Regions from separate parts of the Bombilactobacillus folatiphilus genome, predicted to be linked through region 1. Evidence: riboswitches for the same ligand, from Rfam matches in the RefSeq annotation. Region 1 holds a riboswitch; the other holds the start of a gene.
The links. A riboswitch is a leader RNA that binds a small molecule or an ion and turns the genes downstream of it on or off. The one in region 1 is predicted to bind lysine.
Positions count from the first base shown of each region.

Region 2: it holds a riboswitch for lysine, as region 1 does, so the genes downstream of both, lysA (diaminopimelate decarboxylase) here and MOO45_RS00190 (amino acid permease) in region 1, are expected to answer to the same signal.

Region 1 is NZ_CP093366.1:39,613-44,576, forward strand. It holds gene MOO45_RS00180 (MFS transporter) at 1-347, opposite strand, end outside; gene MOO45_RS00185 (Bax inhibitor-1/YccA family protein) at 417-1,115, opposite strand; gene MOO45_RS00190 (amino acid permease) at 1,177-2,619, opposite strand; lysine riboswitch at 2,697-2,884, opposite strand; gene MOO45_RS00195 (ECF transporter S component) at 3,064-3,660, shown strand; gene MOO45_RS00200 (cation:proton antiporter) at 3,700-4,964, shown strand, end outside.
Region 2 is NZ_CP093366.1:469,442-474,405, reverse strand. It holds gene dapD (2,3,4,5-tetrahydropyridine-2,6-dicarboxylate N-acetyltransferase) at 1-274, opposite strand, end outside; gene lysA (diaminopimelate decarboxylase) at 281-1,591, opposite strand; lysine riboswitch at 1,676-1,849, opposite strand; gene MOO45_RS02385 (aspartate kinase) at 2,022-3,383, shown strand; gene dapF (diaminopimelate epimerase) at 3,383-4,366, shown strand; gene MOO45_RS02375 (hypothetical protein) at 4,413-4,964, opposite strand, start outside.

The sequences.
Region 1 (4,964 bases):
ATTGCGCCGCTGCCTAAACCAACAATTAAAGCAAAGAAAATAAGCTGGGTAACGTTTTGATGAATCAATATGGGCAATAAACCACCAATCGCCAGTAAGCATAAGCCAATGGTCGCCGCATGTCGGTAAGTGATTTTGGTTAAAATCAAACCAAAAATAAATGAAGCAACCATTGAAGCTACATCGCCAATTGAAGCAATAGATTCCACTTGGGTTGCGTCTGCATGTGGAAAAGTTTGCTGAATTTTGACAATGGAGGGTGCCATGACGGAATCTAAACGTGTAACGGTCGTGAGCGCAATAATGCCAATTAAAGTGGTAAAGCGCTGATTTTGTTGTTTAACCAAAGTTTTTGCCTCCTAAAATAAAAAATATCCTCTTTGAAATCAAAGAGGATATCAGATCAAGAATAATCATTAGTTATCGTTATTACCAAAAATAGCCAACAGATTCATCAATAAATTAATAAAGTCTAAAATTAAATCAACTGAAGCAACTAATGCTAAAGCTCCTAAATTTTGACCCTGACTGGCTGTATAAATTCGTTTTAAATTTTGCGAATCATAAGCAATGTAACCCATAAAAATAATAATGGTGACAATATTGACAATCAAAGCAATGAGTGGACTTTTCAGCAAGAAGACATCAATCAGAGAAACTGCCAAGATGGCTACTAAACCAATGATTAAAGTCCTGCTCCATCTAGAGAGATCTGTTTTGGTGAGATAACCATATCCTGCCATGACGAAGAAAATAACCGATGTTAAAATTAATGCTTGTGTGATGCTTTTTGCAGAATAAGTGAAAAAGATGGGAACACCTAAAATCGAAAAGACACCGAGAAAGGCCAAGTAACAGACAAAGGTCAATAAATAGGAACTTTGAACAAATGACCGACACAAACTTAATAAAATCATCGCCACAACAATGATTACGATTGATGACATAATTGGATGATTAGTCATCCAGCTTAAAATCGGCATGGAAATCGCCTGATTTTTGGCTAAAGCAAACGCGGCAGCTAACCAAAAAACAATTCCTAAACCAGTATATAGGTAAACCAAAGAAGTGAATTTGCTTAATCCAGCAACTTGAGTTTCTTCATATGCTTGCATAAAATTCCCCCGTAACGTATTGCTTACAACATACTGGAACCAGTTTTAAATGTCAAATAGATTATTTCTCACTGGACACATCAACCTGATCTAGCGGAATAATTTTGGTATGATGCTTCCACTTGTAACCAAAATATAAGATGAGTACTAATGGAACACTGATATAAGTAATCCCAATTTGTTGCCAATCCCATTTAACAAATGCTTCAATATTTTGTCCACCGATTACGATGATACATAAAATGAGTGCAATGATTGGTCCTAAAGGAAAGAGTTTAGCGTGATATTTTAATTCGCTAAGTTGATGACCTTGCAAGACGAAAGCTTTACGAAAACGATAATGACTCAACGCAATGCCCACCCAAGCGATAAAACCGGTTAAGCCAGAAGCAGCCACTAACCACATATAAATTTTTTCACCAAAAATACTGGTGGCAAACGTAATCAAAGCTACGGCCATCGTCGTGATTAAGGACAATAGCGGAATCCCAGCCTTAGTAGTCCTGCCAAAAGCTTTCGGAGCATAATGATCATGGGCTAAGGCATACAACATGCGCGTCGAGGCGTAGGCACCAGAATTGGCAGATGATAAAACGGAAGTTAAAACAACTGCGTTGATTAAACTAGCGGCAAAAGCCAAGCCCGCTCGCTTGAAGACGAGTGTAAATGGTGAAACGGCGATATTACCGTTAGCAGCACTCAAGAGATTTTTACTGGTGTAAGGAATTAACGCAGCGATGACGACAATAGATAGGATATAAAATAATAAAATGCGCCAGAAAACTTCTTTGATGGCCTTAGGGACTGCTTTTTGCGGATCTTCTGATTCACCCGCAGTAACGCCAATTAATTCGGTTCCTTGAAAGGAAAAACCAGCAATCAAAAAGACATTCAAGATAGCAGGGAAACCGCCGACAAAAGGAGCTTTTTTATAGGTGAAATTTTTAAAACCAACTGCTGGATGATACATAATACCAAAAATCATGGCAAAACCAATAATCAAGAAAATAATGACGGTCACGATTTTGATTAAAGATAACCAGTATTCAGTTTCGCCAAAAGTTGACACACTCAAAGCATTAATTAAAAAGATAATGACTAAAATCAATAAGCTCCAAATCCAACCTGGCGTATGTGGTAGCCAGTATTGAATTAAGATGGCTGCTGTGGAAATATCTACTGCTACGGTAATGGCCCAATTGAACCAATAATTCCAACCCATCGCAAATCCGAGGGCGGGATCCACATAGCGAGCGTTATAAGTTGCAAAAGAACCGGAAACAGGTAGGTTGGTCGCTAGTTCACCGAGACTAGTCATTAAAAAGTACACCATAATCCCCATTGCTAAATAAGCAACTAAACCACCACCGGGACCAGCTTTAGAAATGGTGGACCCCGACGTCATGAATAAACCAGTTCCGATACAACCACCTAGCGCAATCATAGAAACATGACGGGTTTTGAGATTACGCTGCACGTGATCTTGAGATTTTGTTTCTGACATAAAATCCTCCTAGTATGAGAGGAGTCTAACAACGATAAAAAACCTCTTTGCCAAAAGCAAAGAGGTCAACTGAGATGATCGTAGATAGCACTCCGCAACCTTGTTAAACGATTGCGACAGTTTCAGACTTATTCAATCTGACCCCAACAATAATTAAATGAAGTTAATTATTGTTTCGGCTAAATTTCCTTTGGCAATTAGTTCATCAGTCCTTCACGACTTCGCTAATGCTACGATAATAAATTTAGCAACCTCTTCTTTGATTAATTACTAATAATTTTAGACCAGTTTCACTAAAAGTCAATGCATAATCTCAGTGGACGCGGATGCTGATTAATTATTTCCCGGGAAATATCTTTTGAAAAAAGATTCCGATAAAGATTTTTAGCTAATCTGCCAAAATGGTATAGTAATATTAGAGATTTAAAAGAATGAGGTGGAAGAATGCACAAGAGTAAGGCTTATAAAATTGCAATTCGGGCCATTTTAATTGCAATTATTTTGATTCAATCAATGACTCCTTTTTTTGGTTTTATTCCTTTAGGAGTAATCAATATTACCATTATTCACATTACGGTTATTATCGCGGCAATTGTGTTAAGCCCGAATGATGGAGCATTAGTGGGCTTGATTTGGGGTATAGGTACACTGTTACGTGCTTACACATCGCCAACTAGTCCCATTGATACATTAGTGTTCACCAATCCGATTATTTCTGTATTGCCACGGATTTTAGTGGGTTACTTTGCTGGTTGGACTTACCGTTTATTGCGTAATAAAATGAAGACTAAGTTAGTACCGATGATTAGCGCTGCGGCAGTTGGTTCCTTAACGAATACCATTTTAGTTTTAGTTTTGATGCGGTTTATGTATGCGTCTACAATGGCGGCGTCGTATAAAGTCAGTTTGGGTGCACTAAATGGGGTCATTATGGGTATTGTCGGAACAAATGGGGTACCTGAATTAATTGCTGCTGTGGTGTTAGTGCCGATTATTTCAATGGCGTTATTCAAAGCAAATAAATTTTTAGATCAAGATTAGTGTTGTTTTTTTTTAATTAAAATAGAAGAGGGGGATTCAGTGTCATTATTTTTCACATGTTTACTTTTAGTCGGGGCAACGATTGTCGCTAATATTATTTACTCCATTTATCCGAAAATACCGTTAGCTTTCTATCAAATTATTATCGGTTTTCTTTTATCGTGGTTGCCTGAATTTACGCATTTTAACTTAGAACCAGAATTATTCTTTTTAATTGTGATTGCGCCATTGATGTTTAATGATGGTCAACAGACTGATTTTCGCAGTTTACGGCATAATTTTCACAATGTGTTATCGTTAGCTGTCATCTTAGTCGTGTTAACGATTTTAATTGGCGGTGGCTTTATTCATTGGATTTGGAATGCCTTACCTTTGAGTCTAGCCTTTGCGTTGGTGGCGATTGTGGCACCGACAGATGCGGTTGCGGTGTCATCGATCACGTCTAATGTGGAAGTACCCGAACCGATTATGCAAAATTTGGAAAGTGAATCTCTATTTAATGATGCTTCGGGTTTAGTTGCGCTCAATTTAGCGTTGAGTGCGTTTGTGACTGGTAAATTTAGTCTTTTGGGCAGTATCGGGACTTTTCTTACAACCTTTGTCGGCGGTGTGATTGTTGGCGTTTTGTTAGGGTTATGTCTGGTTAGTATTCAAATCGTTTTTCAGCGTCACTTGTTTGACGCAACGGCGATTACGGTGCCTTTTAATGTTTTGACGCCGTTTGTTGTCTATTTGGTAGCTGAAGAATTAAACTTGTCAGGCATTTTGGCAGCAGTGGCTGCAGGCGTTGTCTTTGGAATTTATCAACGACAATTACGACTCACTTCATCGTCTAACCAAGTGGTCTTAACTTCCACTTGGGAAATTTTATCTAACATGCTCAATGGTTTTGTGTTCGTGCTATTAGGTGTGTCATTGCCGCGCAATTTGTTGGCCTTAGCGGATTATAGTAATTTGCATTTTTCATCTTTATTGTTGCTGGCTAGCTTAATTTACTGTCTAATGATCGGTTTGCGCTTGATTTGGATCCGGTTTAAATTAGTCAAACTGCCATTAATTGATGTCAGTGATCGACGGTCTAGTTGGATTGTAGCTTTAAGTGGCATTCATGGGACGATTACCTTAGCAATGGCATTCTCATTGCCAATCATGCGTCATGGTAAATTAATTCCTTTTCGAACGGATTTGATTTTTATGGCCGAAATTATTATTCTCTTAAGCCTGATTGTGCCGACCATTGTTTTGCCTTATTTATTACCGGGGAAAACGAATCCATTTTCCTTAAATGAATTCAATGATCAGCT
Region 2 (4,964 bases), 430 kb from region 1:
CAATTCGAGCAGATACATCTTTCGTATCTAATAACGGAACAGCAGAATTGCGCGCTTGTACTTCCAAATGATAATCACTAATCAATTGCTGATTGGCTTGCAAAAAAGTTTGTACATCTGCCCAATCACCAAATGCCACACCTGCTTGATCGCCAAAATAAGTTTCTAATGGCTCAGTGTCTTGAAGTTGATCCAACTGCCCTTTCACAAAAACTTTCACAGGCGTTTTCTTAGGTGCTTCACTAATAAACTTAATAATTTCTTGTGTATTCATTATTTTTCACTCGTTTTCTTTGACATAATCTTGATCCAAATGCATCAAGTCTACAATTTCTTCACGTGCAACTACTATTTGACCCTGACCTTCTTCTGCAAAAACGACAGCCGGTCGGCCAATCCGATTATAATTTGATGCCATGGAATAGCCGTAAGCTCCAGTCGCCAATACAGCCAAAATATCGCCAGGTTGTGTTGCGGGCAAAGCCTGTTGTGAAATTAACACATCCCCTGACTCACAATAACGTCCCGCCACTGTAACGGTTTGTTCAGCAGCAGCTAGCGGCGCTCGTGCTAACACCGCCTCATATTGTGCTTGATATAAAGCTGGACGAATGTTATCACCCATGCCACCATCCACAGTCAAAAAGGTGCGCACATGGGGAATTGTTTTTTTCGAACCAATCGTATACAAACTAACACCTGCATTACCGACAATTGCACGCCCCGGTTCAATCCAAACCTGTGGCAACTCGGAATCTGAGTTAACCCATTCTTTACGCAAAGTCTGAACTATCGCTTCAACAAATTGTTGTGCTGTCAACGGCTCGTCCGAATCGGTATAACGAATACCAAAACCGCCACCCAAATTCAAAATTTTCGTTTCAAAGTGATATTTTTGCTGCCAAGCATGCGCTAACTGACATAATTTAGCGACTAATAATTCAAATCCCGCCACTGCCATGATTTGCGAACCAATATGCGCATGAATGCCGATTAAATCTAACTGTGGATTTTGTAAAACCTGTTGCAGTGCTTTTTCAGCTTGACCTGAATTCACATCAAAACCAAACTTACTATCAATTTGACCCGTTTGATCGTACTCATGCGTATGCGCCGAAATCCCCGGTGTAATGCGCAACATCACTTGAATCGTTTGGCGTGGATATTTGTAATGCAATAAGCTTTGCAACAAAGTTAATTCATAAAAATTATCCACCACAAGCACACCAACTTGTTGGGCAATCGCAAAATCTAACTCAGCCAAAGATTTATTATTGCCATGATAACTAATATTTTGCGGATCAAAACCCGCTGCTAACGCCGTGGCCAACTCACCAGCAGAAACCACATCTACATGGGCACCTTCTTGTTGGACGACTTGGTAAATCGCCTTGGCACAAAAGGCCTTGCTGGCATAACTCACTACTGCTGAAATTTGTTGCTGCTTAAAAGCCTCCTGATAACTGCGTAATTGTTGACGAATTTGCGCTACATCATAGACAACCAAGGGGGTTTCATAATTTTGCGCCAACTCAAGCGCATCACAGCCACCAATAGTTAAATGTCCTTGTTCATTCACGTTAATTTTCATGTGCAAAATTAAGCCTCCAACTAAAAAAGGTTCCTTCGTCCGCAATCGAACAAAAGAACCCATCACTTTATTAGTTGAGTTTAATTTGTCGAAAGCGCTCCGTAGATTGATCTACGACAGTCCGTGATTTATTCAATCACGTCCCAGTCATTAATCTTTTGTCAATAGATTAATACTTCGGCAGCATTCCCTTTCCCGACGTTCTCAGTTGACAAACTCCAATCGGTAATCATGGCCGCTGCGACCTCTTCGATAGTCCAAATCTTATAATTAATTCTATTTCTTGTCAAGGTATTTTAATTTAAATCAATTTTGAATTAAAAATCAAACAGTTGCAGATTAAAAAATAAATGTTAGAATGCAAATTAATTGATTTTATTTTTGCTAAAATTAGTGCTTGGCTGATTTTTGCGAAAGGAAATGGTGAATTATGAAAGTGGTAAAATTTGGTGGCAGTTCACTAGCGACCGGGGAACAATTCGATAAAATTATTAAAATTATTACAGATGATCCAAAACGGCAGGTCATTGTGACTTCGGCACCGGGCAAGCGATTTACTCACGACACCAAGGTGACTGATCTCTTAATTCAATACGCGCAGACCATCTTAGCGCATCAAAATCCTAACGCAATTATTCAGACCATTTGGCAACGTTACGCCGAAATTGGTCAAAATTTTGCCTTAACTGCTGCTGATTTGCAACCGCTATTAACGCAGTTAACCGCCTTAGCAACGACCAATTACCCATCTGACGCGTATCTCTTGGCTGCATTTAAGGCTCATGGAGAAAAATTAAACGCACAATTACTCACATTCGTGCTTCAAAAGTTAGGTTACACCGCCCAATTTTGGGATCCGCAAACTATTGGCTTAACCGTGACCGATCAACCCAACGACGCGGAAATTTTGCCTGAAACTTATGCTAAATTGCGGCAACTAACTGTCCAGCCCCACACTTTTTACATAGTGCCTGGCTTTTACGGTCTGACATCGCACCAGCACATCGCCACTTTTTCACGCGGTGGTTCGGACATTACTGGCGCTATTTTAGCCAAGGGGCTCAACGCACAACTCTATGAAAATTTCACTGACGTTAACGCAGTTTACGCCGCTGATCCACGTATCGTTGCACAACCGCAACCGATCAAAAAAATGACCTATCGTGAATTACGAGAATTATCTTACGCTGGTTTTTCAGTTTTTCATGACGAAGCGCTAATTCCGACCATTCAAGGTCAGATTCCGATTAATATCAAAAATACCAATCAACCGCAGTTACCAGGAACCATGATTGTGCCGCAACAACAGTTGCAGCCTCACCAAATTGTTACCGGTGTTGCCAGCGACAATCATTTTGCAGCCTTATATTTGCACCGCTACTTGTTAAATAAGCAAGTTGGATTTACACTACAATTATTAAAAATTTTTTATAAATATCAGATTTCTTATGAGCATATGCCCTCCGGAATTGACGATTTGACCGTCATTTTTGATCGGCGACAATTTACACCAGCTATTAAGCAAGCCATGTGCCAAGAAATTCAAGCTACTTTGCAACCAGATCAGTTAGAATGGATTGATGATTACGCCATTTTGATGGTGGTTGGCGAAGGCATGGCCAATAAAGTCGGGGTTGTCCAAAAAATTATTGATTCTTTGGCTCAAAATCAGATTGGCTTACACATGATTAACCAAGGCGCATCGAGAATTTCCATTATGCTGGGCACCAAACAGGCTGATGCCCCTAAGGCTGTCCAAGCTATTTATCATACTTTTTTTCATGAGGAGTAATGAAGATGCAATTATTAAAAGTTCATGGTTCCTTGAACCAATTCTTCTTGTTAGACCAAACACAATTGCAGCAACCACTCACATCCACGCAACTAGCACAGCTGGTTCAAAACTTAGCCCAAGCGCCCAATTTCGGCTTAGTTGACGGTTTATTAGTCATTGATCAACCTAGCGATCCTGAGGCAATAGCCCAAATGCGGGTGTTCAATGCGGACGGTTCCCAAGCTTCCATGTGCGGCAATGGTTTGCGCACAGTAGCGCGCTATTTAGCTGACCAAAACCATCTAGACCAATTTCAGGTACAAACACCGCAACAAACATTACAAGTCAAACGTTATCCTGATTTAGCTCCGCAAGTCCCTGCTTTTGGCGTCGAAATTTCGCCGGTTAGTTTTGCTTTACCCAAGATCGGTTTGACTAATGTTAACGCTACCGAATTAATCAACCAACCGCTACCTGAACTTGATCCGCAACTAACTTTCACCGCGATTGCCGTGCCCAATCCACATTTAATTAGCTTTGTCGATGATCTTTCTGACCAAGAAAACCGGTTAGTCGCCTTAGGTCAACGCTTAAATGCTCCTAATCCGTATTTTCCAGACGGTGTCAATCTCAGTTTTGCACAAATTTTGGCGGATCAACAATTATTTGTCCAAACGTTTGAACGAGGGGTCGGTTTAACCAACGCCTGTGGCACGGGCATGTCAGCTACGAGTTTGGCTTTCGTCCTGACTTATCCACAGCAAGCTCAATTGGATAAATCCATTACCGTCTATAATCCCGGCGGGCTGGTACAAGTCAAAGTTCACCAAGTACAGAATCGTTATTGGATGGAACTTATCGGTAATGCTACTATCATGGGGCATTTAACCCTGTCTGAAGCAACCTTACACGATTCCAACGCTGATTTTACGCAAATCAAGTTAACTTTATCACCCGAAGTCGCCACTTACGAACAACGGGCAACCAAATATCGCAACTAAAAAAAGAATTTGCATTCAATTATGCAAACTCTTTTTTACGTCAAACCTACAATGAATTACTATACGTCCACGTCATCGTGCCGCTGTAATTGCCCAGCGGTTTATCATTGGAATTCAACCGAAAATGCTTATCCGACACATAGCTTGTCAAATCACTAATTCCTTGCGTGGTCAAACCGCTCGTCGTCAAATTGCTTGCAGTGCCATCGATTGATTGATACGTTCCAGAGGAATCCGTTCGGTATTCAATCAGCGCGTTCCCTGAATCCGGCCGCAAGTAAGCGTAAGCGCTCGTACGCAAATCTTGATTATACTTTACTTGCAGATAATACTGCTTACTGCTAGACGCCGAATAATGACTGAACTTCAACCGACCGTTTGTAGTGTTGTAAAACGGACTATCAAACACGCGCGGATTATGCCCAAAATCAATCACCTCAGGCACACGGACAAAATAATCTAAATCCTTGCGTTGCAACGATGTTGAAGCGGAAGTATTCGAAAGCGTCTGACCATTCATGGTCACATTGATGCCCACCGTATTATACGGTATCTTAATCGTACTTTCGTGTTTAGCTCCCGGTTCACCAGCCACCGG